Regions from separate parts of the Ensifer sp. LBL genome, predicted to be linked through region 1. Evidence: riboswitches for the same ligand, from Rfam matches in the RefSeq annotation. Region 1 holds a riboswitch; each other region holds the start of a gene.
The links. A riboswitch is a leader RNA that binds a small molecule or an ion and turns the genes downstream of it on or off. The one in region 1 is predicted to bind thiamine pyrophosphate.
Positions count from the first base shown of each region.

Region 1 (7,314 bases):
CAGGAAGTCGAGGCTCTGGTCGGATTCCGGATCGACCGCTGTGAAGCGGCTATAGGCGGCCATCGAGTCGAGGAAGCGCGCGGCGGCATAGGGGTCGTAGCCGGCCTCGCCGAGCATGCGCACGCCGATCACGTCGGCCTGGAGTTCCTGGTTGCGCGAGAAGGCCGCGAGCCGGAGCTTGCCGCGGGCGAGTGCCTGCTTGCCGGCGATATCGGAGGACAGCACCTCGGAGACCACCCGGCTGGCGATCACTTCCGCTTCCTCGCGTTGCTGCCTCTCGATGCCATGATTGGCGGTGACGTGGGCCATTTCGTGCGACAGCACGGCTGCGACCTCGGAGGCGTCATTGGCAAGCGCCAGCAGGCCGCGGGTGACGTAGAGATAGCCGCCAGGCAGCGCGAAGGCGTTGATCGCCGGCGAATTCAGGATGGTGATGCGATAGGACTGCTGCGGATTCTCGGAGACCGCCGTCAGCGCGCCGGTGATGCGCGCCACCAGGCGCTCGGTCTTGGCGTCCTTGTACTCGCCGCCGTAGCTTGCGACGATACGCGGATGTTCGCGCGCGCCCAACTGTGCCCGCGGATCGTTCTTCTGGACTTCCTCGACGATCTGCGGATTGGAGGAAGGCGAAACCGTCGGCTGATAAGTCTGCTCGATCACGGATTGGCATGCGGAAAGGAGCGTGGTCGCAAGCAATGCAACCACGGCGCGTCCACGCAGCCGTCCGCCCGTCGGCGGGATGCGGTCGTGTGTGACTGTATGCCTCTCCATGCCTCAGCCCGTTTCCGTCCGTCGCTCCGCCCGCATCCTGCGGAAACGTGGAACGACAGCGTTGAAAGTCCTACTTTTTCAGCCCGGCAGCGTTGCCCTGCCGCGACCTTTCAGTCCTGGTCTTGCTGTATCTGATTTCAGCGCCACCTGCCTAGTTTGTCTCGGTAGAAATAGTTGCCCCGTGGTATCACGGCAACGGATGCGGGAATATTCGCGCCTTGCCGGATATTTCGCGCGTCGCATGGCGCCGCGGTCAAATTGTGGCAACCGGCCAAGGGCGCGGTGAATCCGATCCGTCCTTCAAGTATTGCCGAGAAAGCGGTCGATCGCCGCATTATCCCGCCGCTCCAGGAAACGGTCGAGGGTATCGTTTGCGATGATACGCCCCTGGTCGAGAAAAAGCACGCTGTCGGCCAGGGCTTTCACGTCTTCGGGCTGGTGCGTGATCATCAGGATCGTGTTGCCTTCCTCCGCGTGCAGTTCCCGCAGGAGCGTGCGCATACCGGCGCGCATGCCGGGATCAAGCGCCGCGAAGGGTTCGTCGAGCAGCAGCAGCGGGCGCTTTCGCACAAGCGCCCGGGCAAGAGCGACACGCTGGCGTTCGCCGCCGGAAAGCGTCGGCGGCAGCCTTTTCCCGAAGCCTTCGAGCCCGACGCGGCGGAGCGCGTCTTCAATCTTCTCGCGGTCGGTCGCGGTCAATCGAAGCGCCGGGTCGATGCCGAGGCCGATATTGGTCGCGACGTCGAGATGGGCGAAAAGGTTGTTGTCCTGGAAGATCATCGAGACCGGCCGTTCCGACGGCGCCCGGTTGGCCACGTTCTCGCCGAGAATGCGGACCTCGCCGCGATCGGGATCCTCGAACCCGGCAATAAGGTGGAGCAGCGTCGACTTGCCGGAGCCCGACGCACCGGCGACGGCGACGATGCCACCGGTGGCAATCGTGCAATCGAAGGTGAGCGCGGCCGTTTCGAAACGGACCTCGACATCGCGCAGCTCTATCGCGGGGACGGGGTGGGTCATGCTTTGCGTCTTTCCGGCCGGCTGTCATTCGCCGTGCCGAGGATGGTGAAGATCAGGCACAGAAGCCCGAGGAAAAGGGCGAGACCGGCAGCGTCGGCGGTGCGGTAGCTGCCCATGCGGCTGTAGAGCAGCCAGGGCAGCGTCACCATGTCCTGGCTGCCGAAGAGGGCGACGGCGCCGAGGTCGCCGAGCGACAGCGCCATGGCGAAGGAAAGTGCCATCAGCAGCGGCTTGCGCAGCGCTGGAAAGTCGATCCATCGCAGGCGATTAAAACCACGGATGCCAAGGCTTGCCGTCAGCCGTTCCGACCGCGCCGCATGGGTCGCCATTGCCGGCGCGAGGATGCGATGGATGAAGGGAAGCGCCATCAGCGCATTGATCGCCACGACGATAACGGGCGCAAAACGCGCGACATCGCCGAAGGGACGCAGCAGAAGGAACCAGCCGGCGCCAAGTACCACGGGCGGCACCAGCAGGATCAGCGAGGTGCTGGCGCCGATGGCGCCGGCGAAACCGCGGGCGAGCGACGTCGCGTGACGCGGCGCGGTGACGGTCGCGGCTGCACGGATCATCACGGCCGCCATGGTGACGGAGGCGAGGGCCGAGGCGAGCGCGATTGCCGCGCTGGTCAGTAGCGCCCGGTGCACCGCCGGGTCGCGCGCGAGCTTCAGCAGATCGGCTTCGAGGCCGGAGATGAGGACGGCGACCAGCGGTGCGCCGAGAAACAGAAAGGCAAGGGCGATCCAGGCGGCATCGCTCAGGTGCGCGATCCTGGATGCGCCATCGAAGCGGCGCACGGTGCGGCCACCGGTCATGCCCTCTTCCGGCTCGGTCGCCAGATAACGAACCAGGAACAGCAGCAGGCCGGTCATGGCGATCTGCAGGGCCGATAGCGCGATCGCGCGGGGCGGATCGAAATCGAAGCGCAGCGCCTGGTAGATTGCCACTTCGATTGTGCTGGCCGCAGGCCCGCCGCCGAGCGTCAACACGAGGGTGAAGCTGGTGGCGCAGAGCATGAAGACAAGGCCGGCGGCACCCGGAAGCAGGCCGCGCAGGACGGGCCATTCGATGAAGCGGAAGAGCGCGCGCGACGGCATGCCGAGATTGGCGGCGCTGCGCCAGTATTCGGCGGGGATGCGCTCGAGCCCGGCCAGGAACAGGCGCGCCGCAAGCGGCATGTTGAAGAAGACGTGGGCGAGCAGGATGCCGAACAGGCCGTAAATGCTCACGGGCTGCGCGAGGCCGAGCCAGCGCAGGCCGGAATTGAGGAAGCCCTGGCGCCCCCAGATCTCGATCAGCCCGAGTGCGCCGACGAGAACTGGCAGTCCGAGCGGCAGCGCCATCAGGCGCAAGAGCCAGATGCGGCCGGGAAACTGCGGCCGTCGCGCCAGCGCCCGGGCGACGGGGATGGCAAAGAGCACCGACAGCAGCGTCGAGAGTGTCGCCTGCAGCAGGGTGAAGCGGGTGACGCGCCAGATGTAGGCGTCGAACAGCGCATCGTCGCTCGCGCCGCCCGTCTGGCTCAGCAAGGCGACGATCGCGAGGCCGACGAAAAGGACGAAGGCGCCGAGGCAGGCTGCCCCGGCGACCACTGTCATGCGATTTTCGCGCAGTGCGAACAATCCGGCCTCAGTTCTTGCTCATGGCGGCGAGCCATTCGTCGATCCAGGCCTTGCGGTTCTTGGCGACTTCCTCCGAGGGCAGGAGGAAGGTGTTATCCGGCTTGACCAGCTTGTTGAAGGCGTCCGGCAGAGGCTCCTTGGTGGCTGCGACCGGCATCATCCAGTTGGTCGTCGGGATGATCGACTGGAAGTCCGGACCGGTCATGAAGGCGAGGAACTGCTTTGCCAGTTCCGGCTCCTTGGCGTTCTTGGTCATGCCGGCGACTTCGATCTGGATGTAGTGGCCTTCGGAGAAGGCAGCCGCCTGATAGCGCTCGGTGTTTTCCGCGACCATGTGGTAGGCCGGCGACGTGGTGTAGGAGAGCACCATCGGCGCCTCGCCCTTGGTGAAGAGGCCATAGGCTTCCGACCAGCCGGGAGTGACGGTCAGGACGCGGTCCTTCAGCTTCGCCCAGGCAGCACCCGCCTCGTCGCCATAGACGGCCTTGACCCAGAGCAGGAGGCCGAGGCCCGGCGTCGAGGTGCGCGGGTCCTCGACGACGATCTTCTGCGACGGGTCGCCTTCGACCAGTTCCTTCAGGCTCTTCGGTGGCGTCTTCAGCGTCTCGGTGTCGTAGACGACGGCAAAGTGGCCGTAGTCATAGGGCAGGAAGGTGTCGTCGGAGAAGTTCCCGGGCACGGTGACGCCGGTTGCCTCGATGCCGTGCGGCGCGAAGAAGCCCGTTTCCTTGGCTTCCGCAACCAGGTTGGTGTCGAGGCCGAGCACGATGTCGGCCTTGGAAGCCTCGCCTTCGAGCTTCAGGCGGGTGAGCAGCTCGACGCCGTCGGCGACGCCGACATAGTTGACCTTGCACTCGCAGGTCTTCTCGAAGGCTTCTGCAACCTTGGCGCCCGGTCCCCATTCGGTGATGAAACTCTCATAGGTATAGACCGTCAGCGTCTTGTCGGCGGCGATCGCGACGCCGGAAAAAACGAGGCTTGCGGTGGCCGCAAGGGCTAGCCGGCTAAAGAATGTGAGCTGCGATGAATTGGACATGGCGAGGACCTCTCTCCCAAAGTTCGTTGTTGCATGGGAAAAGGGCGTATCGATCCGATCGCGTCTAATCCCTCCGCCGGTATGAGCCGGATCAGGTTCCGCGGGTTGGCGTTTTGACGCCTCTCAGCCTCCGGCCGCTGTGCGGTCGGGAGGCACCCCGTTAGAGCGGCAAGAGATTTACCGCTGCCAAGGCCCCAAGGCAAGCGATGTTTGCGGGGAAGCAAGGGCGGCTGGCCGGCACGACGGCGCGTGTTTGCGTAAGCCGCCAACTGCGCTACACAACGGCAGCGAGGAGGAAATGTCATGCCCGATATGCTCGTTCGACTTTATGCCCTGCCGGCTGAGCCTCAGTCGAAGCTTGGTCCTGACATCAGCATTCGCCGCGCCATGGCGCCGGAGCGCCGCCTTGTCGTGTCCTGGATCGAAAAGACCTTTGGCGCCGGATGGGCTGGCGAGGCGGAAGCCGCCTTTTCCTCGACCCCGACGCGTATGCATGTCGCAGTCCATGAGGAAAAGATCGTCGGCTTTTCCTGCCACGACGTGACGGCGCTCGGCTTCTTCGGTCCGACCGGTGTCGACGAAGGCATGCGCGGACAGGGGATCGGCGAGGCGCTGCTGCTTGCAAGCCTGACGGCCATGCGCGAGGCCGGCTACGGCTACGCGATTATCGGCGGTGTCGGGCCGGCGAAGTTCTACGAGCGGGTGGCCGGGGCCGTCGAGATTCCGGATTCGACCCCCGGCGTTTATGCCGGCATGCTGTTCCCCGATCCGGTGCCCGAGGGGCATTGACGGTCTGACCAAAATCTTAAGAACCGGTCGCCCGACGGTTTTCTTCGTTTTCCTTCGGCGGTCCTTTGCGCTATGGGCTTTGCCATGGCTCGATCGACCTTCACCATTCTGCTTGGCGGCGCCCTTTCGCTGACCGACCGGCTGGCTCACCAGCTGGCCGCAAGTCGCTTCATCGCGGCTGATGGCGGCATGCGCCATGCGCGGCTGCTCGGCATCGTGCCCGATGTCTGGGTCGGTGATTTCGACTCGACCGAGGAAGCCCTTCTTGCGGACTACGCCTCGGTTCCGCGCGAGCCCTATCCGGCGGCAAAGGCCGCGACGGACGGTGAGATCGCGGTCGAGGCGGCGCTGTCGCGCGGGGCCGATCGCCTGATCTTCGCCGGCGCGCTCGGCGGCACCCGCAGTGATCATGCGTTCATGCATCTGCTTCATGCCGTCGCCCTTGCCGAGCGTGGGCTTTCGGTGTTGATGACGTCGGGCGAGGAAGAGGCCTATCCGCTGCTGGCCGGCTCGCTCGAAGTCGACCTGCCCAAGGGCTGCCTCTTCTCGGTCCTCGGGTTGACCGAGCTGACCGGTCTTTCGATCGTCAATGCGCGTTATCCGCTCGACGATTTCACCCTGCCGTTCGGCTCGTCCCGAACCGTTTCCAACGTTGCGGAGGGTCACCTTCGCTTCACTCTCAAGAGCGGCCGTGCCCTCGTGCTTGCCCGCCCCTATGACCTTTCCGGAGCCTGAGCCTTGGCGCCTCCCATTCTGAAACTCGACGATATCTTCCTCACCTTTGGCGGCACGCCGCTGCTTGCCGGCGCCAATTTTCAAGTGGAGCCGGGCGACAAGATCTGCCTGGTCGGCCGCAACGGCTCGGGCAAATCGACGCTGATGAAGATCGCCGCGGGCCTTGCAGAGGCGCAGTCGGGCGAAGTGTTCCGCCATCCCTCGGCAACCATCCGCTATCTGCACCAGGCGCCGGATTTCGACGGTTACGACACGGTGCAGGCCTATGCCGAGGCGGGCCTCGGCCCGAGCGACGATCCCTATCGCGTCGCCTATCTGCTGCAGCATCTGGGGCTGACCGGCGAAGAGGATCCCAAGCGCCTTTCCGGCGGCGAAGCGCGTCGCGCAGCACTTGCCCGCGTCATGGCGCCGGAGCCGGACATCCTTTTGCTCGACGAGCCGACCAACCATCTCGATCTGCCGACGATCGAATGGCTGGAAGACGAACTGATCCGCAGCCGCTCGGCGCTGGTGCTGATCTCGCACGACCGGCGCTTCCTGGAAAAGGTCTCGACCGCCACCGTCTGGCTCGACCGTGGTCAGTCCCGTCGCCTCGACCGTGGCTTTGCCCATTTCGAGGCCTGGCGCGACGAGGTGCTGGAGGCCGAGGAGCTGGAGCAGCACAAGCTCGGCAAGGCGATTGAGCGCGAGGAACATTGGCTGCGCTACGGCGTGACCGCGCGGCGCAAGCGCAACATGCGCCGCCTCGGCGAGCTGCAGACCATGCGGGCGACCTATCGCGGCCACAAGGGGCCGCAGGGCACCGTGCAGGCGACTGCCGCCGACGCCAAGGAATCCGGCAAGCTGGTGATCGAGGCCGAGAAGATCACCAAGGCCTATGGCGAGCGCACAATCGTCGCGCCGTTCTCGATCCGCGTGCACCGCGGCGACCGCATCGGTCTCGTCGGCCCGAACGGTGCCGGCAAGACGACGCTCCTGAAGATACTGACCGGACAGATCGAGCCGGACACGGGCACGGTCAAGCTCGGCACAAATCTGGAAATCGCGACGCTCGACCAGAAGCGCGAAGACCTCAATCTCGACGATACGCTGGCGCACTACCTGACGGACGGGCGCGGCGACAACCTGCTGGTCAATGGCGAGCAGCGCCACGTTACCGGCTACATGAAGGACTTCTTGTTCCAGCCGGAGCAGGCGCGCACCCCGATCCGTGAGCTTTCGGGCGGCGAGCGCGCAAGGCTGATGCTGGCGCGCATTCTCGCGCGGGCGACGAACCTTCTGATCCTCGACGAGCCGACCAACGATCTCGACATCGAGACGCTCGACCTGCTGCAGGAGATC
Region 1 covers NZ_JBNDJY010000006.1:194,675-201,988, forward strand. Annotated here, with positions in the region: gene OKW20_RS23980 (M48 family metalloprotease) at 1-771, opposite strand, end outside; gene thiQ (thiamine ABC transporter ATP-binding protein) at 1,072-1,791, opposite strand; gene thiP (thiamine/thiamine pyrophosphate ABC transporter permease ThiP) at 1,788-3,413, opposite strand; gene thiB (thiamine ABC transporter substrate binding subunit) at 3,421-4,449, opposite strand; TPP riboswitch at 4,501-4,619, opposite strand; gene OKW20_RS24000 (GNAT family N-acetyltransferase) at 4,753-5,238, shown strand; gene OKW20_RS24005 (thiamine diphosphokinase) at 5,323-5,973, shown strand; gene OKW20_RS24010 (ABC-F family ATP-binding cassette domain-containing protein) at 5,977-7,314, shown strand, end outside.

Region 2 (7,314 bases), on a different contig from region 1:
CCGGCCTGGTGTCGGCAGAAAACGGCCTGTTGCTGCCGCCGGCGGCAATCGAGATCAGGTCGTAGCGGCTGCCGTCGGCGGCGAGGTCTACGCCGAGCAGACCGGTTTTCGGATCATCGGAGGGAGCGACGACGACGGCACCGGCGGCATCGGCAAAGAGCACGGCGCTCGCCCTCTCGGCCGGGTTGATCCGGCGGCTCAAGATGTTGGCGGCCACCACCAGCACCGGCTTTCCCTGCGCCCGCGCGAAGCCGTCGGCGAGCGTCAGGGCGTAGAGGAAGCCAGAACAGGCGCCGGCAAGGTCGATCGCGCCGGCATTCGAAAGGTCGAGATGGTGGGCAAGCAGGGGAGCGGACGGCGGCAGCAGGTGATCCGGCGTGGAGGTCGCAAGCAGGACCAGGGCGATATCGCCGGATGGCGTGCGGGCATCGTCGAGCGCCATTTTGCCCGCCTTTGCCGCAAGCCCCGAAAGCGTGTCGTCAGGCGCGGCCCAGCGCCGCTCGCGAATGCCGGTGCGGCGCTCGATCCAGCCGGGCTCAAGCCCGAGCGTCATCTCGATCTCGCTATTGGCGACACGCCGTTCCGGCACCGCATGGCCGAAACCGGCGATCCGGGAGGAGCGAGCGGGCCTCATAGCTGCCCTGCCCCGAAGAGCGACGCCGCCTCGTCGATCGCGTCATAGGCCCGCCCAAGATCGGCATCGGTGACGCAATAGGGCGGCATCAGATAGATGACGTTGCCGAGCGGACGGATCAGCAAACCGCGCTTACGGAAAAACGCCCGGAGCCGCGGGCCGACCTCGGCGAGATAACCGCCGGACGGCACCACGAGATCGAGGGCCGTAATGGTGCCGAGCTGGCGGACGTCGGCGAAGCGCGGATCATCAGCGAAGCGCGCCAGATGCCGATGCTGGTGTGCGCCCAAGGTTTCGATGCGCGCCTCTACCGGCTCCTGTCTCCAGACGGCGAGATTGGCGAGTGCCGCGGCACAAGCAATCGGGTTGGCCGTGTAGGAACTCGAATGGAAGAAGGTCTTGCGCCGGTCGGCCGAAAGATGCGCCGTAAAGATCTCCGAACTGCAAAGCGTCGCGGCCAGGGGAAGCGCGCCGCCGGTCAGCCCCTTCGAGGTACAGAGAATATCGGGCGTGATACCGGCCTGCTCGCAGGCAAACAGGCTGCCCGTCCGCCCCCAACCGGTCATCACCTCGTCGGCGATCAGCAGGCTGCCATGCCGTTCGGCGATGCGTTTCAGCTCGGACAGCACGGAGGCGGGGTAAGTCTTCATGCCGCCGGCGCCAAGCAGCAGAGGCTCAACCAACAGGGCGGCGACCTCGCCGGAGGCGCAAGCCCGCTCGAAGGCGTCGAGTGTCGCCTGCTCCCGGCCCGGCTCCGGAAAGGGCAGGCGATCGACAGCGAAGAGCAGCGGCGCGTAGGCGGCATTGAAAACGCCTCTTTCGCCCGCCGACATGGTGCCGATCGTGTCGCCGTGATAACCGTGCTCCAGCACGCAAATGCGGTTTCGCGGCCGGCCGTTGTTGTGGAAGAAACCGAGCGCCATTTTCAGCGCGACCTCGACCGCGGTCGAACCACTGTCGGAATAAAACACATGGGCGAGCCCGGGCGGTGCGATCTCGATCAGCCCGCGCGCGAGTTCCTCGGCCGGCGCGTGGGTATATTCGGCGAAGATGATCTGGTCGAAGGTTTCCGTAGCCCTGCGGATCGCCTCCATGATGGTGGGGTGACGGTGGCCGTGGGTGATGACCCACCAGGACGAAATCGCGTCGAGGATCGACGCGCCGTCCTCGTCGACGAGACAGGCGCCCTCGGTGCCGACGATGCGGCGCATCGCCGGTTCCAGCGCATGCTGGGTGAAGGGATACCAGACGGCGGTGTTTCTCATACCGACACCTCCAGGAAATCGGCGATGTTGAAATTTTCAGCGAAGGCGCGGCGCAGGGGGTCGGGCGTCAGCGCGTCGAGCCGCGGCAGCCGGCCGAGACGCCGCACGGCGCCAAGTTCGGATATGACCGCTTCGCTGTCCTCCTGCGCGTCGCCGATGAAGGCGACGCCGAGGATGGGAATGGCGCGGCAGCGCAGCGCTTCGAGCGACAACAGGGTGTGGTTGATCGTGCCGAGCCCAGTGCGGGCGCAGAGAACCACCGGGATCTGCCAGCGCGCAAAGACATCCGCAAGGACCATGCGCTCCGTCAGCGGCACCAGAAGCCCGCCTGCGCCCTCGATCACCAGCGATCGGTCCACCGCGGGCGGGGACAGATGGTCCGGAGCGATGGTGACGCCGTCGATCCGTGCCGAGAGGTGCGGCGAGGCCGGTGTTGCGAGCCTGTAGGCTTCAGGCAGGACGCGGTCGGCCGACAACCGGCCAAGCCGGGCGACGGTTTCGCTGTCAGTTTCTTCGTCGAGGCCCGACTGCACAGGCTTCCAGTAGCAGCCGTCGAGCGCATCGGTAAGCGCCGCGGAAAAGATGGTCTTGCCGATACCGGTGTCGGTACCGGTGACCACGATACGGGTTTTCATGGCCGCTCCTTGGCGATCGCGATTTTCAACTGCTGTAGCATCTGCGCGATTGCAGACTGGTCGACGTTGAGCGTGATGGCGATCCGAAGACGCGCGGTGCCTTCCGGCACCGTCGGCGGGCGGATTGCCCTGATATCGTAACCCTCGGCGCGCATGCGGGCGGCGATGCGGAGCGCTCGGCCGTTGTCGCCGATCGGGATGGGCAGGATTTGCGAGCCGCTGCCTTCGATGCCGAGCGTCTCGACGAGCGCCCGGTTGGCGAAGGATCTGAGGCCCTCGAATGCGGCGCGGCGTTCCGGCTCGTCGACGAGGGCTGCGAGCGCTTCGCGCACCGCGGCCGCAACGAGCGGCGAAGGTGCGGTGGAGTAGATGAAGTTGCGGGCGCGGTTGACGAGATAGTCGCAAAGGACGGCGCTCGCCCCGACCACCGCGCCGGAAACACCGAGCGCCTTGCCGCAGGTGTGCAGCACGACGACGTTCTCCCGGCCTTCCAACTCCGCCGCCAGACCGCGACCTTCCCGTCCGAAGACGCCGGTCGCGTGCGCCTCGTCGATGACGAGAAAGCCGTCATGCTGCGCGGCAAGCGCTAAGAGGTCGGCGAGCGGCGCGCGATCGCCATCCATCGAATAGAGGCTTTCGACGGCAATCCACGGGCGCCCCGCTCCGCCGGCCCGGCGCCATTTTTCGATGGCATCGGCAAAGGCGCCGACATCGTTGTGCACTGCTGCCACCGCATCGGCCTTGCTTGCCGCGATGCCTTCATGAGCGCTCGCATGGATCAGGGCATCATGGACGATGAGATCGTCCCGCTGCGGCAGCGTCGAAAACAAGGCAGCATTGGCGGCATAGCCGCTGCCGAAAAAGAGCATCCGTTCGGCGCCGAAGAAGGCGGCCGCTTCCGTCTCCAGCGCCTGGTGTTCTTCGTGATTGCCGCGCAACAGCCGTGAGCCGCCGGAGCCGACAGGCACGCCGCGCGCGATGGCGGCCGTTATCGCCGCCTTCAGCCGCGGCGAGGCGGCGAGCGCCAGATAGTCGTTCGAGGTGAAATCCACTCCGCCGGCGGGGGCAAGAGCGCGCCGGCGGCCCCTGTGTTCGAGGCTCTCCAGCGTCTTCTCATGGCGCGCAAAAAGACCCGCGGTCATTCCGCCGCGTCCTGCCTTGCCGGCGGAGCCATCGGCTTCAGCCCCAGCCGCCGGAAGAGCGCTGCATCGTGGTCCTCGCCGGGATTGTCGGCGGTCAGCAGAGTTTCGCCGACGAAAATAGAATTGGCGCCGGCGAAGAAACAGAGCGCCTGCGTCTCGTCGCTCATGTCGGTGCGTCCGGCCGAAAGCCGGACATGCGATTGCGGCATCAGGATGCGGGCAAGCGCGATGGTGCGGACGAAATCGATCGGATCGACGGGTGCTGCATCGGCCAGCTTCGAGCCCGGGATCGGGATCAGCATGTTGATCGGCACGCTCTCGGGCGGCTCGGCCAGGTTGGCGAGGGTCACCAGCATCGAGATCCGGTCGTCGGCCGTCTCGCCCATGCCGAGGATGCCGCCGGCGCAGACCTTGATGCCGGCGTCGCGGACATTGGCCAGCGTCTCCAGCCGGTCGGCAAAGCTGCGAGTGGTGATGATCTCGCTATAGAAGCGTTCGGACGTATCGACATTGTGGTTGTAGTAATCGAGCCCAGCCTCGGCAAGCCGCGCAGACTGGGCCGGCGTCAGCATGCCAAGCGTCATGCAGGTTTCCATGCCGAGCGCGCGTACACCCTCGACCATGGCGACGATGGCATCCATGTCGCGGTCCTTCGGGCTGCGCCACGCGGCCCCCATGCAATAGCGGGTCGCGCCGCTGTCGCGCGCCTTTCGCGCCTCGGCAAGCACACGCTCGACCTCCATCAGCTTCGATGCCTTGAGCCCGGTCGGGTAGTGGGCAGACTGGCTGCAGTAGCCGCAATCCTCGGCGCAGCCGCCGGTCTTGATCGAGAGCAGCCGGCTCATCTGAATGGCGGTGGGATCGAACTGCGCACGGTGGACCGTGTGGGCGCGGTAGAGCAGATCGTTGAACGGCAGATTATAGATTTTCTCCGCTTCCGCCTGGGTCCAGCGGGATTGGGCGGTGTCGCCCGGGATAAAATCAGCACCAGTCGGTCGGTTTTCGTCCAGCATTTCAGCTCGTCCTCCAGGTCTTCACGATCGCAAAATAGATAGAATCCAATATTATCTATAATTTTGTCGGACACGAAAATTGACAAGCACCCAAGGGAAGAAATGTTTACATGACATACTCTTCTGGTTGTATTTTGGGATCGCATGAGGATCCGGACGCCGTCGGCACCGGTCGAGAGCCGACAATCAATCACTCGCGCGTCAGCGCCGAAGTCTCGCGCACGCCGCCAACAAAACCACTACGAGTCCGGACTTTTCCGGTATTCCAAGCTTCACTCCGGTCGGCCCGCCCCCTTCCTTCCATCGCGCCACCGACGCCTGCGCTTTCTCGCCGCAAAATTATAGATAATTTTTTCGTCAGTCAGATCACGGTCAGCACGAATGCTGGCTCTTGACAAAAACGGCCCCGAGCGGTCAGCTTGGAGCATTCACCAGGGGTGTCCCGCCAAGGGGCTGAGATTCTGCTATGCGGTTGCGCGGTGCAGTGACCCGTTGAACCTGATCCAGTTCATACTGGCGTAGGGACGGTGCAGATTCGCTGCCGCAAACGTCGCGCTCACGTGACGGATCAATCGGCAGGGCGTCCTTCCCCTCCCCCGCTCGTGAACTGGGTCTCCACCTTTGGAGCCTCGGCATGCACACCGCCAACACCATCCAGCTTCGTTGCCTACGACGGCCCGTTCGCGCCACACGGGAGCGCTGAGCGATGCGGGTCCTCGTCAAAGGTGCCGGCGTCGCAGGGCTCTGTCTGGCCCATGAACTCAGCGCCCGCGGTGTCGCGGTGACGGTCGTCGAGCAAGAGCCAGGCTTTGCCGGCGCGGCCTCCTGGTTTGCCGGCGGCATGCTGGCGCCCTGGTGCGAGCGCGAAAGCGCCGAAGAGGCGGTGCTGACGAAGGGCATCGGCGCCATCGACTGGTGGGACGACGTCCTGCCAGGCGAAGTTTCCCGCAACGGCACGCTGGTCGTCGCCCCGCCACGGGACGCCGGCGAACTCAGGCGCTTCGCCTCGCGCACCTCCGGGTTCGAATGGCTCGACACCGCGGCGATCGAACGGCTGGAACCGGCACTTTCCGGGCGCTTCCGCGAGGCCTTGTTCTTTCCGGGCGAGGCGCATCTCGACCCGCGCCGGGCGCTCGCCCGGCTGCGGCAGAAGCTTGTCGATCGCGGCATCGCCTTCGTCGCCGAGGCGAGCGACAACGGACACCACGATCTCGTCGCCGACTGCACCGGTGCGGCACGCATCGGCGACACGCCCGGCCTGCGCGGCGTGCGCGGCGAAATGCTCTACCTTGAGACAAGCGACGTGGAGCTGTCGCGGCCCGTCAGGCTCGTTCATCCGCGCATCCCGCTCTACATCGTGCCGCGCGGCGGCGGCCTCTTCATGTGCGGGGCGACGATGATCGAGACGGATGACGGCGGACCGATCACCGCCCGTTCCCTCATGGAACTGCTGAACGCCGCCTATGCGCTGCATCCGGCCTTCGGCGAAGCGCGCCTCGTCGAAACCGGCGCCGGCGTCCGCCCCGCCTTCGCCAACAACCTGCCGCGCGCCCTGCGCGCCGGGCAGACCATCACGATCAACGGACTTTACCGCCACGGCTTCCTGCTTTCGCCGGCCGTGGCGGCGGAAGCAGCCGACCTTGCCCTTGCGCGGGACCTGAAGGGAGATGCCGCATGAGACTGACCGTCAATGGCGAGGATCACGACCTCGCCGTCGCCACCCTCGCCGAGCTTCTGACCGTGCTCGATTTCGAGGGCGACTGGCTCGCCACCGCCGTCAACGGCGAACTGGTGCACCGAGCCGACCGTTCGGGTCACGCGCTTTGCGACCGGGACCGCATCGAAATTCTCTCGCCGATGAAAGGAGGCTGAGACATGCTGACGCTTTATGGACAGGACCTGCGCTCGAGACTGCTTCTCGGCACCGCCCGCTATCCCTCCCCCGCCGTGCTCGAAGATGCGGTGCGATCCTCGGGCACCGAAATCGTCACGGTTTCGCTTCGGCGCGAAACTGCCGGGGGCCGCCAGGGCGGCGCGTTCTTCGAACTGATCCGGGCGCTCGGGGTGCACATGCTGCCGAACACCGCCGGCTGCCATTCGGTGTCCGAGGCGGTGCTGACGGCCAAGATGGCACGCGAGGTTTTCGGCACCAATTGGCTGAAGCTCGAAGTGATCGGCCACCACGACACGCTGCAGCCCGATGTCTTCGGGCTGGTCGAGGCGGCGCGCATCCTCTCGGCCGAAGGGTTCGAGGTCTTTCCCTACACCACGGATGATCTGGTGGTTGCCGAGCGGCTCGTCGAAGCCGGCTGCAAGGTGCTGATGCCCTGGTGCGCGCCGATCGGCAGCGCCATGGGGCCGCAGAACATCCAGGCGCTCCGGGCAATGCGGGCGAACTTTCCCGATGTGCCGCTGATCGTCGATGCCGGCATCGGCCGGCCCTCGCACGCAACGACGGTGATGGAACTCGGCTTCGACGCCGTCCTGCTCAACACGGCCGTCGCCGGCGCCGCCAGGCCCGCGCTGATGGCCTCGGCATTTGCGGGCGCGATCGATGCCGGGCGGCAGGCCTTCGAGGCGGGCATGCTCGAACCGCGCGATTTTGCCGTCCCTTCCACCCCCGTC
Region 2 covers NZ_JBNDJY010000002.1:352,663-359,976, forward strand. Annotated here, with positions in the region: gene OKW20_RS08890 (beta-ketoacyl-ACP synthase III) at 1-634, opposite strand, end outside; gene OKW20_RS08895 (adenosylmethionine--8-amino-7-oxononanoate transaminase) at 631-1,899, opposite strand; gene bioD (dethiobiotin synthase) at 1,896-2,534, opposite strand; gene OKW20_RS08905 (8-amino-7-oxononanoate synthase) at 2,531-3,676, opposite strand; gene bioB (biotin synthase BioB) at 3,673-4,689, opposite strand; TPP riboswitch at 5,113-5,232, shown strand; gene thiO (glycine oxidase ThiO) at 5,396-6,367, shown strand; gene thiS (sulfur carrier protein ThiS) at 6,364-6,561, shown strand; gene OKW20_RS08925 (thiazole synthase) at 6,565-7,314, shown strand, end outside.
Region 2: another riboswitch for thiamine pyrophosphate. It lies ahead of thiO (glycine oxidase ThiO); the one in region 1 lies ahead of thiB (thiamine ABC transporter substrate binding subunit).

Region 3 (7,314 bases), on a different contig from region 1:
GCCAACGGTCTGCCGCCGCGAGACGCGCCGTCGCGCAAGGGCCAGCCGGAGAACGATCGGCCGGTCTTCGGCTATTTCGGCAATCTCAATCCGTGGAAAGGCACGTCCGTGCTTCTCGAGGCTGCGCGGCAGCTGATCGACGAGGGCCTGCGTTTTGAGCTGCGGGTGCACGGGGGCGCCCCCTTCCAGGCCGACAGTTTCAAGGACGAGATCGCCCGGCTCTTCAAGAAGACGGCGCCCTCCGTTCAGCAGCGCGGCGCCTACAGGCGCGAAGACATCGGCGACCTCATTGCGGCGGTCGATTGCACCATCGTGCCTTCGATCTGGTGGGAGAACGCGCCGCTCGTCATTGGCGAGGCACAGTCCCAGCGCAAACCGGTGATCGCCAGCAATATCGGCGGCATGGCCGAAATGGTGCGGGACGGCGTCAACGGCATCACCGTTTCGCCGAACGATCCGCGTGCGTTGGCCGCCGCCATGCGTCGCATGGCGGAAAGCCCTGACCTTCGGCGCCGCCTTTCGGCCAATGCCTGCAAGCCCAACGATATCGATACCACGGCCCGGCGCTATCTCACGCTCATCGACGCGATCGAGCCCCGAGAAACCGTCGCCGCCTAGAGGGAAGACCATGTCTGTAGCAGCCGACAAACCGGACGTCGCACCGGAGCAGAACAATGCAAAGCCGCTGAAGGGCCGCGTGGACGCGATCGACCAGGGCCGCGTCTTTGGGTGGGCCTTCGACCCGGAAACCCCGGAGAAGCGGCTTGCCATTCGCGTGCTTCTCGACGGCAAGGTGATCGCCGAGGCGCTCGCCGACCGCAACCGGCCCGATCTCAAGCGCAACGGGATTGGCGACGGCAACCACGCGTTTGAAATCGCGTTGCCTGAGATGGCGAGCGCGCGCAGCAGTGAACTCGTCGTGCTTGCGGCGACCGGCAAAGGCGGCGAACTGCCGCTTCGTGTTCCCAAACCCGATGAACAGGCCGCTGAGGCGCTGATTGCGGCGCCGCTTGCAAAGGTGCTCGACAAGCTCGACGTGTTGATGGCGGCACAGCGTCAACTGCAGGTCTCGCAACGTTCCGCGCAGCGGTCGAGAGTTGACGACGGCGATGAAGCCGAGAGCCCTGGGCTTGCGGCGATCAGCGACGATGTCGCGAACCTCCGCGGCGAGATCACCCAACGCCTGACCGATCTAGACGTCCACTTGATGCGGATGGACGGTGTGATCGCCGGCATGGAAAAGAGCCTCAACGCACTGAAGCAGCGCTCGAACGGCGACCTGAAGCCGGCGTTTCTGCTTCTCTTTGTCCTTGCAGGCTTTGCGGCAGGCGCGATCCTTTCCGTCTTCCTTCGGACCTGAGGCGCATCTCATGCCCAGTACGGAACTTAGCCTTTCCGCAAGCCCTGCTCCGCTTGGCCGCATCGCGCGCAGTGGTCGCATCATCGCCTGCCCGATCGACGAAACACTGTTGCTCGTCGTCGGCACCGGTGGTCCGATGGCCGATCAGTTGTCGGTCGAGATCAACGAAGATGCGTCAAACCAGGTGACGGCGTCGGTCGTCGGCTGGCGGCTGGCGGCACCTCAGTCTTCCACCACGCATGGCTTTGCCGCGTTGTTACCGCTCGAAGGCTCTGATCGTCTGCCGACGACCCTGCGCTTCGGCACGGCCGGTAACGGCAAACGCTACATGGTTGCGCCACGCGCCGCTTCGATCGTTGAAGTGACCGCGATGCTGAAGGATTTTGCCGGTCCGCAGCTGGTACACGTGCTCGGTCGCCTGGTCGACGTGCTGATCAAGCCGCCACATGCCGATCAACGGCTCGCAGCCATCACGCCCCTTCTCAAGACGGGAGCTGCGAGCGACGGGTACATCGAGCTCCTTGGCGAGGGGCATGACGGCAGCATCGCCCTGAAAGGATGGGCGCACGACCTGCCCGCCGGCGTCTGCCGGGCGATCGTCAAGAGCGACGACGCCTTTCTGGCCGATTGCAACGTCGCCATTTTCCAGCGCAACGACGCGCCTGACGGTGCGGCTGGCTTTGTCGGCCTCCTGTCCGCAAACGACCTGCCCCGAGCGCGCGACATCAAGGGCATATTCTATCGCGGCCGTGGCGCCTGGCGGTATGCCGGGCTCCACGAACGCCGGGTCGTGACCGGTCCGCTCGAGACGCCCGGCCATATCCGCGCGATGCTGCTGCAGAGCCAGAGCTCGCCGCAAGTCATGCTTCGCCTGCGCGATGCCGCGAGCGGATATGATGGCACCGAAACGATCTCAAGCCTTCCGGTTCCTGTCCGCCTTGGCGTGGATGCCCTCTACCAGCGTGAGGATGGTGCCTTCCTGATTTCGGGCTGGCTTTTGGACGCGGAAGGCCACGTGGAAAGCGTCCGGCTTTGCCGACAGGGTGGCGGAACACGGCTGGACACAAGCTGGACCCGAACCGATCGGTCCGACGTGGAGGAGGCCTTCGTCGATCGCCCGGAATTCAACAGCGCGATTTTCGGTTACCGCCGATCCCATGGCTTTATCGCTCAGGTCGAGGCGCTTGGTGACGAGGCGGACGGACCAGTTCACCTTGAACTCACCCTTCGCGATGCCCGCCGCGCCTATATGCCACTTTTCCCGGTGCGGCTGCCCGCACGCGCCGCCGCCCTACGGCTGCTTGGCTCGATCGATCCGACAAGCTGGGCCCTGCCCGATATCATCGACCGGCAGATCGTCCCGTTCCTGACGGCGGCGCGGAGCAGTGCACCAACTGTGGAAACCACCGTCGACATCGGGCCCTTCGACCAGACCGAGGGTACCGCCATCCTTCTTGTCGCCGGAGAAACCGAGACGGATTTCGCACCGCTTTTGGGGCTGCTCGCACTTGATCCCCAAACGCGTCGCGTGCCGATCGCGCTCGTGCTCCAGGCCGAGCAGTTCCGACGGCACGCAGTCCACATCCGTCAACTCGTGGAATTCTATCGCTTGCCGCTGCGGCTCGTCTCCGTCGAGGGAGCCGGCGATGCATGCGACCTGGCGCAAGCGGCCGCCGAAAGCGTGAACGGCGACGCGGTCGTTCTGCTTTCCGCGTCGCTGACGCCAGCCAATGCCGGGTGGTACCGGGCACTCGTTGCCGCCTACGAAGCAAAGACGGGAAGCATCATCTCGCCGACCCTTGCCTACGAGGATCACTCGATCCGCTGGGCCGGCAGCACGTCGCTCGATCGTCCCGACCACCTGCAATCGAGCCGATACGCCGGCTATCCCGTCGGCGCCGTCAATCGTCTGAAGCTGACGAAGGTTGCATCCGCATCGCTCGATTGCTGCATCCTGCCGCGCGAAGCGCTGATGGAGGACGCAGGACTGTCGCCGACCTATCTCGGCGCAGCGCTGAAGGGCCTCGATCTCGCCCTTCGCCTCAGCGGAAAGGGCTACGAAGCCTACTGGCTTCCTTCCCTGCAGATGGTCGGATCGGACGAGGTGCCCGCAGCGGGCTCTGCCGCCACCGCCCGGTTCGTGGAGCGTGTCGACCGGACGCTCTTCCGCGCCCGATGGATGCCCGCCTCCGAAACCGCCCAAACATTCTTTGAGGAGACTGACGCATGAGCGAAAAACTCCGCGTACTTGTGGTTTCCCATGGCCACCCGACCCACTCGCTCGGAGGTGCGGAAATCGCTTCGCATGGTCTTCACAAGGCGCTGAATGGCCTGTCGGGTGTGGAATCGATCTACCTCGCCCGCGTCGGCAATCCGGTTCCGCGCCATGGCGCCTCCGCGCTGATGAGCCTGCGTCTCGCCATGGACGAAGTGCTCTACCACGCCGAAGACTTCGACCACTTCTTCCTGTCGAACGGCGATACGGAAGCGATCCGCCGCGACCTCTTGCGCTTCGTCGGCGACATCAAGCCTGATGTCGTTCACTTCCATCATATCCTCGGCTTCGGCCTGGAAGCGCTCTACGCCGTTCGTGATGCCCTGCCCAATGCGCGCATCGTCGTGACGTTCCACGAGTATCTGCCGATCTGCCACAATCACGGGCAAATGGTGAAACGCCTTTCGGGCCAGCTTTGCAACGGCGCCTCACCGATCAGTTGTCACACGTGCTTCCCCGAAATCCCGGTGTCGCGCTTCGTTCGCCGCGAACAGTTCGTGCGCGGCATGCTCAATCTCGCCGATGCCTTTATCGCGCCGAGTGCCTTTCTCGCCAATCGCTATGTCGAGTGGGGGCTCGAAGCCGCAAAGATCTTCGTCATCGAGAACGGCATCGTCATGGGCGACAAGGCGCCGGCCCGTGAACTGCCGTCGCCGACGGCCCGGCGCAATCGCTTCGCCTATTTCGGACAGATGACGCCGTTCAAGGGCGTTCACGTGTTGATCGACGCCGTATCACGGGTGCCCGACGACATCTGGGGCGATGATTCCTCGCTGATGATCTTCGGCGGCAACCTCGAGCGTCAGCCGAAGGACTATCAGGAGAAAGTGGCGAAACTGATCGAGGACGCCGGTCGCCGCGTCCGCTTCTACGGCGCCTACCAGAACCAGGACATGCCGCGACTGATGCGCTCGGTCGACTGGGTGGTGATGCCCTCCGTCTGGTGGGAAAATTCGCCCGTCGTCATCCAGGAAGCGCTTCATCACGGCCGGCCGATCATTTGCTCCGACATCGGCGGCATGGCCGAGAAGGTTCGCGACCGGCTGGACGGCTATCACTTCCGCGCCGGCAGCGCCCAGGATCTGGCCGACCGCCTGATCGACGTGTTGGGCGCGCCGCGGGCGTGGGACAATCTGCGGGCAACGCTGCGGCGACCGACGAGCCATGTCGATTGCGCGCGGGAGCATGTCGCGCTCTACCGCAAAATGCTCAAGGGCGAGCAACCGGCTGCGCCGAGTGCCGCAGTCGCCTGAGATAGGCCCGGAGCCCACACTGCTCAGCCAGATCGCCAAGCACGACCAAGAGCGCCCTGGGCTTCGGCTACGTTCGAAGCCTCGGCGCCCGACTCTTTGTCGTTGCCCCACCAATGATGAAAGTGATGCACCGGCCCATGCCCCTGGCCGATGGTCAGGCCATCGGCCGCCACCAGCGCGTCATGCAAATAGGCTTTGGCTGCCACAACCGCATCGTCAATCGGCATACCCTTGGCAAGCCCCGCGGCGATTGCTGCCGAGAGTGTGCACCCGGTGCCATGATCATTCCTGGTTTCGATCCGCGGCCGCGACAGGTTGAGGACATCCTCCCCGCTATAGAAAATATCGATCGCGTCCTTGCCCTTGGCATGTCCGCCCTTCATCAGCACCGAACGCGCACCGAGCTTCAGAAGCATCTCTGCCTGACGCGCGACCTCCGCTTCGGTTTCGGCGATTGGGCCTCCGGTCAACAGCGCCGCCTCGGGCAGGTTCGGTGTCAGAATGAGCGCCAGCGGCAGCAACTCCTCCTTGAGCGTCGCGATCGCGTCCGGCTGCATCAAATGATCGCCGGAGGTTGCCACCATCACCGGGTCGATGACAGCCAGCCGGTCGTAGCGCTTCAGACCAGCCGCGATCACCGCGATCGTCTCGCGCCGCGAGACCATGCCTATTTTCACCGCTCCAACGGCGAGATCCGAAAACACCGCGTCGACCTGGGCCGCAACGACAGTCGGGGAGATATCTTCAACCGCAGAAACCCCACGGGTATTCTGCGCCGTGACCGCAGTGATCACGCTTGCGCCATAAACGCCGAGCGCAGAGAACGTCTTCAGATCCGCCTGGATGCCGGCGCCGCCGCCGGAATCCGAGCCTGCGATGGTGACGGCGATCGCGGTCATAGCCCCACCTGCTTGAGGCCTGAGCCTTTTCGGTTTGAGTCAAGGACAGACACGAGCAAAGCGACCTCCCGGAAATGGACGGAGATCCGGTCGACAAGCGCAAAGACGGCTGGTGAGCAGAAGGGCCCTCGCCGTTCCTACGCCGGTATGATCCGGATCAGGTTCAAGGGTCTGGCTCACCGCCATCTCAGCGCAGTCACTGCGCGCCCCTCGGCAAGAGGGATGCTAGGGGAGCATGGGCGGGGGTGTCAATTGCTTGGGTTCGGGGCGCGATATCCAACCGCGACCGGGGCCGGGCGACACTCGGCATAAAAATCAGCGCGATCGGTTCACGCTTCAGTCCGTCGGCGCCTTTCCGAGAGGAAATATGGGAGAGCTATCAACGCCGCTCAAGTTTCCTCGAAAGCTGGGAGTGCGTCCCTGATCGCGTCTTTGCGTAAAGGCGTACTCTAAATGCGGAGCGCACTCCCTAGATGCCGACGTAGGCGGCATCAATGTGTGACATTTTTTGGTGATCGTCCTCCGGGCTTCCATCGTGGCGAGTAGGCTCGCGGCGTGATCGGGGCTTTGGAGCGAACGAGCTTTGTAGACGATATCTTACTCCCGACGTTCGCGAATCAGTGCCGTCTTCATCCAATCGTCGAGTATCCCCTCGGTGTGCCGACGATCGCTTCAAAAGCGACCAGCTAGTATCAAAGCACAGCGGCAGGTTCTGGGCACAACAAAACGTGCCCAGATACGTGGCTATTCTTAGCGCCATAGAGAGCAGCTAGTCGGTCCCCGGCGGTATCGGCTCGCCCGTGAAAGGACATGGATCGCAGCGAAATCGACCTGTGCCTGGACGGAGCATCAAACCGGACTTCAAATCGTTGTCTGGCCGTTAGCTGCCCGTCGATCAGGAAATCTTACACCGCTGCGTAGCCACCGGGTCTCACTGTGGGTCATAGGAGCGAGCCTCCTGGCCACGCTTTGTATATCTGCGAACAGTCTTACGGTCGATGCCAGCTTGCTCGGCGATCGACGACACCGGCATTCCAGGATCTTGATCAGAAATCCCTCTCCCGGCCATCGGACGGAGTATCGGTGACAGCGCGCCCCGGTTTTCCGAGGCGCGCCTCGAAACCGGCTACAATGAGCAAATCAAGGAGGGTTCAGGACACTACTGTTCCGCTACAACTGAGCTCCTCGAGCCTCAGCCCTCCTACACAGCCAGCGGGAAGCTGGTGCGGCAGCGAGATGGCACGCCGCGGCACTTCGTTGCGCCACTCACTCACGACGCTCCCAATGGCGCCATTACAGATGGGTCGCTCTGCTTCAACTCAAGCTGACATTGAATGGAACGGTGACCCAGGCTATACAGCGCTAACTCCCCGAAGCCGGTCGCGTTTCACGCTACCCCAATGGCAATCGAACCGGTGGGATCGCCAGCGTCGCACTGGAGAACTAAGTAAGATGTATGATGGCTCAGATGTATCGCAATTGCCTAACGAAATTTCTCGAGTACTGCAGTGTTTACAAAGAGTTGTT
Region 3 covers NZ_JBNDJY010000010.1:91,153-98,466, forward strand. Annotated here, with positions in the region: gene OKW20_RS29940 (glycosyltransferase family 4 protein) at 1-618, shown strand, start outside; gene OKW20_RS29945 (hypothetical protein) at 629-1,360, shown strand; gene OKW20_RS29950 (hypothetical protein) at 1,371-3,590, shown strand; gene OKW20_RS29955 (glycosyltransferase family 4 protein) at 3,587-4,888, shown strand; gene thiD (bifunctional hydroxymethylpyrimidine kinase/phosphomethylpyrimidine kinase) at 4,912-5,787, opposite strand; TPP riboswitch at 5,905-6,008, opposite strand.
Region 3: another riboswitch for thiamine pyrophosphate. It lies ahead of thiD (bifunctional hydroxymethylpyrimidine kinase/phosphomethylpyrimidine kinase); the one in region 1 lies ahead of thiB (thiamine ABC transporter substrate binding subunit).

Region 4 (7,314 bases), on a different contig from region 1:
CGGGCGCGCGACAGCGCGTCGTCGCGCACCTGGGCTGCCGGATGCCCCTTGGCGAGGTCGGCTGCGTGGGCGGCGATCTTGTAGGTGATGACGCCGACCTTGACGTCGTTGCGGTCAGGCAGGCCGAGATGCTCCTTCGGCGTGACATAGCAGAGCATGGCTGTGCCGAACCAGCCGATCATCGCAGCACCGATACCCGAGGTGATGTGGTCGTAGCCGGGTGCGATGTCCGTCGTCAGCGGTCCGAGCGTGTAGAACGGCGCCTCGCCGCAGACGGCGAGCTGCTTGTCCATGTTCTCCTTGATCTTGTGCATTGGCACGTGGCCGGGGCCCTCGATCATCACCTGACAATCCTTGGCCCAGGCGATCTTGGTGAGTTCGCCGAGCGTTTCGAGTTCGGCGAATTGTGCCGCGTCATTGGCGTCGGCGATCGAGCCCGGGCGCAGGCCGTCGCCGAGCGAGAAGGAGACGTCATAGGCGCGGCAGATGTCGCAGATTTCCTCGAAATGTTCGTAGAGGAAGCTCTCGCGGTGATGATGCAGACACCACTTGGCCATGATCGAGCCGCCACGCGAGACGATGCCGGTGACGCGATCGACGGTAAGCGGGATGTAGTGCAGGCGGACGCCGGCATGGATGGTGAAATAGTCGACGCCCTGTTCGGCCTGCTCGATCAGGGTGTCGCGATAGACTTCCCAGGTGAGGTCCTCGGCAATGCCGTTGACCTTTTCCAGCGCCTGGTAGAGCGGCACGGTGCCGATCGGAACCGGCGAGTTGCGGATGATCCATTCGCGGATGTTGTGAATGTTGCGGCCGGTCGAAAGGTCCATGACCGTGTCGGCACCCCAGCGCGTCGCCCAGACCATCTTCTCGACTTCCTCGGCCATCGACGAGGTGACGGCGGAGTTGCCGATATTGGCGTTGATCTTCACCAGGAAGTTCCGGCCGATGATCATCGGTTCGGATTCCGGATGGTTGATGTTGGCGGGCAGGATAGCGCGGCCGCTGGCGATTTCCTGGCGCACGAATTCGGGCGTCACGTGATCGGGAACGTGGGCGCCGAAACTTTCGCCGTCGCGGGCCTTCGCGCGCGCCGCGTCGCGGCCGAGGTTCTCGCGGATCGCCACGAACTCCATCTCCGGCGTGATGATGCCGGCGCGGGCATAGGCAAGCTGCGTCACTGCCCGGCCACCCGTGGCCTTCAGCGGCGCATGCTGGAACGGGAAGGTTGGCGTCAGGCGGTCGCCGCTCACGAAGCCGTTGTCTTCGGGACGAACCGTCCGTCCCTCATAGGTCTCGACATCGCCGCGGTCGACGATCCAGTTGCGGCGCAGCCGCGGCAGGCCGTCCTCGATGCGGATCTCGGCACCGTCGGCGGTATAGGCGCCGGAGGAGTCATAGACCGTGACCGGTTGCTCGCCCGAGGTCGGGTGCAGAGCAATCTCGCGCATCGGCACGCGAATATCCGGATGAAGAACGCCCGGCTTGTGGATCTTTCGGGAGGCCGGAAGCGGGCCTTGCGTGACCGTGAGGGCTGCGGGTTTGGTGGCAATATTCATGACGAGGCTCCAAGTTTGCGATTGGAGACCCAGTTCTGATGCCGGAAAGATGAAAGACGCTCCGCCAGGTGCTCACCGCACGGAATCCTGGCTTCGATATCTGCACCGTCCCTACGCCAGTATGAACTGGATCAGGTTCAACGGGTCACTGCGCTATAGCCGGCAAGCCGGCCATCCAGCAGAATCTCAGCCCCTTGCGGGACCCCCCTGGTGAATGCCTAGATCATAGCCATCGAACGGCCCGGGTCGTCAAGCGTGAATTCGCCTGTCGACAAAGATGCACCTAGTGCGTGTGTTTTCGGATTCGAATTTGGCGCTAGCGGCCGGCCTTTTCCGGTGCTGTCCGCTCGGCATAGTCGGCGCGGTTGATGCCGTGGCGCTGGAGCTTGTCGTAGAAGGTCTTGCGCGGGATGCCGAGCGCCTCGATCGTCGCCTTGACGTCGCCGCGCTGGGCGCGCAGCACCTCCTTCAGGATCTCCGCCTCGTAGCGTTCAAGCCGTTCCGGCAGCGCAAATCCGGGTTGTTCGACCGGCGCAACCGTTTGGCCCAGCGGACCTTCCACACCAAGCGCCACCCGCTCGGCAAAATGCGAGAGTTCACGCACATTGCCCGGCCAGGCATGCGTCATCAGATGCCGTTGTACGGCCGGAGAGATCATCGGCACGTCGCGCTTGAAGCGCTCGGCCGCCCGGGTCAGGAAGTGCGAGAAGAGTAGCGGGATATCGTCACGGCGTTCGCGCAGCGGCGGGATCGACAGCGTCACGACGTTCAATCGGAAGTAGAGGTCCTCGCGAAAATCGCCACGCTCCGCCGGATTGCCAAGATCGATCTTGGCGGCCGCGATGACGCGGATATCGACCGGACGAACCTGGTTGGTGCCAAGCGGCGTGATCTCACGCGCTTCCAGAACGCGCAGCATCTTCACCTGCGTTGCCGGCGGCATCGCCTCGATCTCGTCGAGGAACAGCGTTCCGCCGCTCGCATGCTCGATCCGTCCGATACGCTTCTTCAAGGCGCCGGTGAAGGCGCCCGGTTCATGGCCGAAGAGTTCGCTTTCGATGACCGTTTCGGGGAGCGCGCCGCAATTCAGCGCCACGAAGTTGCCGTTACGGCGGCGGCTCCAATTGTGAAGCAGCGTCGCCACCACCTCCTTGCCGCTGCCGGTCTCGCCGGCGACGAGCACGTCGACATCGGTATCGGCGATGTGCCGGATGGTCTGGCGCAGGTGCTCCATGGCTGGCGTCTGGCCGATCAGCGGCAGGCTGTCGCCGGCCGTCTCTGCGGCCCGCTTCAGCGCGCGGTTTTCCATCACGAGCCGGCGTTTTTCGAGCGCCCGGTGCACGCTTTGCACCAGCCGATCGGCGGCAAAGGGTTTTGGGATGAAGTCGTAGACGCCGTCCTGAAGCGCCTGCACCGCCATCGGGATATCCCCATGACCGGTCACCAGGATCACCGGCAGGTCTGCGTCGAAGGCTTCGATACGGCGGAAGAAGGCGAGGCCGTCGATGCCCGGCATGCGGATATCGCTGACGACGATGCCGTCGAAATTGGCATCGAGCGTCTTCAACGCTTCGGCGGCGCTGGCAAACGGGATGACGGTGAGGCCGGCGAGTTCCAGCGTCTGCGTCATCGCCTTGCGCAGATGGGTATCGTCGTCGACGAGATAGACGGTCGGCTGCATCGCTCAGGCCCTCTTCAGGCGAACCGTGAAGACGGTGCCCTTGTCGCTGGTGTCGACGGTGATATCGCCGCCATAATCGGCGACGATCTCCTTGGAGATGGCAAGGCCGAGGCCGAGGCCCTCGTCCTTCGAGGTGTTGAACGGCGTGAACAGATCCTCGCGGATATGCGGGGCAATGCCCGGGCCGTTGTCGGCAACGACGAGCGAAACCGTCCCGGAGGTGCTGTCCTCGCAGCGCACGCGGATCTCGGCATCGCCGCGCGCGCCGAGCGCTTCCAGCGCGTTCTGGAGAAGATTGATCAGCACCTGTTCCAGCCGGATGCGGCTGCCGAGCACGCGGAGGCCATTTTCCGGCAGGTCGATGACGATCGCATCCATGCGGCCGGCAAAGCGGCTGCGCAGCAACAACATCGCCCCTTCGATCACGTCGCGCATCGGCGTCGGTTCGGCGACGAAGCGGCCCTTGCGGGCAAAGCTTCTGAGTTCGTCGGTGATGGTGCCGACCCGGTCGGTCAGTTCGGCGATGCTGACGAGGTTCTCGACCGCCGTCTGCTGCTGGCCCCGGTCAAGGAAGGTGCGGGCGTTGTCGGCATAGGCGCGGATGGTCGCGACCGGCTGGTTGATCTCGTGGGCGACGCCGGCTGCTACCTGGCCGAGGATCGCCAGCCGGTTCGCCTGGACGAGCTCCTGTTGCACCGCCTGCAGCTTTTCGCCGGTGCGCCGATGGTCGGCGATCTCCGTTTCGAGATGATCGCGGGCAAGGCTGAGATCATGGGTGCGCTCCGCCACACGGGTTTCCAACTCGTCGCGGGCGGCGCGATCGCGCGCTGAGACGAGCGCCAGCGTCTGGCGGCGGCGCAGGAGAAAGGCGGTAAGGGCGAGCAGCGGTGCGAGGAGGGCGAGCGCAATCAGCCGGGCCTCGCGGGTTGCCGCCGAGATTGCGCCGTCGAGCGGCGCCAGTTGCTCCAGCCGCCAGCTTGTGGTCGGCACCATGGTTTCGACCCGGAGGAACCGCCGTTCGCTGTCGCCGGGCAAAAGCGCGCGCAACTCGCTGGAGCCGTCGCTCGTCGGCTCGATGTCTCGGAAGGGCAGCGGCAGCAGCGAGGCATCGCCGAACTGCAGGCTGTCACGGATGGCGGCGACACGGTCGCGTGGAATGGTCCTCGTCGTCATGAAGCGCCAGGAGGGGAAGCTGGTGATCAGCACGATGCCGCGCCGGTCGGTGACGTAGACCGGCTTGCCGGAGGCGAACCATTCGGCTTCCACGTCGTCGAACTCGAGCTTTGCGACGACGACGCCGATCGGACCGTTAGGGCCCTGGACCCGCCGGGAGATATAGAGGCCGGGCCGCTTGCTGACATTGCCCATGGCGAAATGCTCGGCCTTGCCGTCGCGCATCGCCATGCGGAAATATTCGCGGAAGGCATAGTCGTTGCCGACGAAACTCGTCGGCTCGCGCCAATTGCTGGCAGCGACCGCGACGCCATCAAGGCCGATCACGTAGATGACGGCGGCATCCGTATTGGTGGCGAGCGCCTGAAGCTTCTCGTCCAGCCGCTGCAGCGCCGCTGGGCTGCGGGTCGAAAGGGCCGCCTTCACCTCGACATCGTCGGCCAGCACCAGCGGCGTCGAGCGCTGGCGCTCGAGCACGGCGCGCAGCAGCGAGGCCTTCAGATTGGCATCGATCCGGCTCTGGGCATCGACAGTTTCGAGCGCCTGGCTTCGGCCGTATTCGCCGGCAAGCAGCAGCGCGGCGACAAGCAGCGCGACGGCAAGGCCGGCAAAGACCAGCCAGGTGCGGCGCATCGACTGGTCGAGATCTGCCAGATTGAAGGGGGCGGAGAGGGCATCGAACATAGCCCAATTGTGCATTTTTTCGCTCAGGCTTCCAGATGGGCTGTGCGGAAATCCGCTCAACTCTTTGTGCGCACCAAGCCGCCCGCACAAAACATCCTCATCAATTCAAAGGCTTGGTTCCTGCCGCGGCGAACTGGCACGGCCGTTGCAAATGACATCCTCATGACAGCCCGCGCTGTCGCGCATCGGAAATTGACCCGGGAGGCCCGGCATGACGCCGGACTGGGTCCAGTGGAGGATCTCATGATTATCGAACAATCCGCGGAACCGCGCGGCAAGACACCTTTCTATCGCCATCTCTATGTCCAGGTTCTGGTGGCGATCGCCGCCGGCATCCTGCTCGGCCATTTCTATCCGTCGCTCGGCACGGAACTGAAGCCCCTCGGCGACGCCTTCATCCGTCTCGTCAAGATGATCATCGCGCCGGTCATCTTCCTGACGGTCGCGACCGGCATTGCCGGCATGACCGATCTTGCCAAGGTCGGCCGCGTCGCCGGCAAGGCGATGATCTATTTCCTGACGTTTTCGACGCTCGCGCTGATCATCGGCCTGATCGTCGCCAATGTCGTCCAGCCGGGCGCCGGCATGCACATCGATCCGGCTTCGCTCGACGTCAAGGCCGTGACGACCTATGCCGAGAAGGCGCATGAGCAGACGATCACCGGCTTTCTGATGGGTATCATCCCGACGACGCTGGTCGGTGCCTTCGCCGATGGCGACATTCTGCAGGTGCTGTTCATCTCCGTGCTCTTCGGCCTGTCGCTCGCCATGGTCGGCAAGAAGGCCGAGCCCGTCGTCGACTTCCTGCACGCGCTGACGCTGCCGGTGTTCAAGCTCGTCGGCATCCTGATGAAGGCGGCCCCGATCGGCGCCTTCGGTGCGATGGCGTTCACCATCGGCAAGTACGGCGTCGGCTCGATCGCCAACCTCGCGATGCTGATCGGCACCTTCTACATCACGTCCTTCCTCTTCGTGTTCATCGTTCTCGGCGCCGTTGCCCGCTACAACGGTTTCTCGATCGTGGCGCTCATCCGCTACATCAAGGAAGAGCTGCTGCTCGTTCTCGGCACCTCCTCGTCGGAAGCAGCCCTTCCGGGCCTGATGAGCAAGATGGAAAAGGCCGGCTGCAAGCGCTCGGTCGTCGGCCTGGTCATCCCGACCGGCTACTCCTTCAACCTCGACGGCACCAACATCTACATGACGCTGGCCGCGCTCTTCATCGCCCAGGCGATGGATATCCCGCTGTCGCTCGGCGATCAGGTGCTGCTGCTGCTCGTCGCGATGCTGAGCTCCAAGGGTGCTGCCGGCATCACCGGCGCCGGTTTCATCACGCTGGCTGCGACGCTTTCGGTCGTCCCGGCCGTACCGGTCGCCGGCATGGCGCTGATCCTCGGCATCGATCGCTTCATGTCGGAATGCCGGGCGCTGACCAACTTCGTCGGCAATGCGGTCGCAACCATCGTCGTAGCGAAGTGGGAAGGCGAACTGGATGAAGCGCAGATGGCGGCCGTTCTTGGCGGTCGCACGCCGGAAGCGCTGCCCCAGCCGGCACTGCAGCCGGCTGAATAAGTTTGCCTCCCAAGGCATGACTGCGAAAGCAGTCCGGACGCGGCTCGTGGCAACACGGGCCGCGTTTTCGTTTGGGTTATTGGCCGCTCAAGGTCATCTTCGACGTCTCAGGCGCACCGGCGTTCAGATAGGCGACGAAATCCCGGAGCATCGGCACCCGGCGCGGGCGGAAACTCTCCTCCGTCATCGCGACATCGACGATGCGGTCGACGCGGAACTTGCGGAAATCCTGGCGCAGGCAGCACCAGGCAAGCAGCACCAGCATCCGCTCGAGATAGACGATCGCCAGCGGCAGGACCTGTCGTTCGGTCCGCTGCTGGTCGGCGTCGACATAGCCGATCATGACTGCGCGCTCCTGCCAGCAGGCCTCACGCAAAAGAGCGACATCGGCAACCGGCGGCTCCCGGCGCTCGAAGCGGTAGACCTGCGATGCCGCATGCAGCGCCTGGCGCTGCAACCGATCGGGCAATGTCGCCGTTATCTTGGAAAGCACGGCGCCTGCTGCGGCCGCGAGATCCGGCTCTCCCATGTGCTGCACCTCGGCAAGGCCGAGCACCAGTGCCTCGATCTCCAGGCGCGTGAAAGTCTGTGGCGGCAAGGCGATGTCCTCCGTCAGCCGGTAGCCGAAGCCGCGCTCGCCGTCGATGA
Region 4 covers NZ_JBNDJY010000002.1:215,926-223,239, reverse strand. Annotated here, with positions in the region: gene thiC (phosphomethylpyrimidine synthase ThiC) at 1-1,559, opposite strand, end outside; TPP riboswitch at 1,650-1,778, opposite strand; gene OKW20_RS08315 (sigma-54-dependent transcriptional regulator) at 1,876-3,240, opposite strand; gene OKW20_RS08310 (ATP-binding protein) at 3,244-5,112, opposite strand; gene OKW20_RS08305 (dicarboxylate/amino acid:cation symporter) at 5,341-6,666, shown strand; gene OKW20_RS08300 (helix-turn-helix transcriptional regulator) at 6,743-7,314, opposite strand, start outside.
Region 4: another riboswitch for thiamine pyrophosphate. It lies ahead of thiC (phosphomethylpyrimidine synthase ThiC); the one in region 1 lies ahead of thiB (thiamine ABC transporter substrate binding subunit).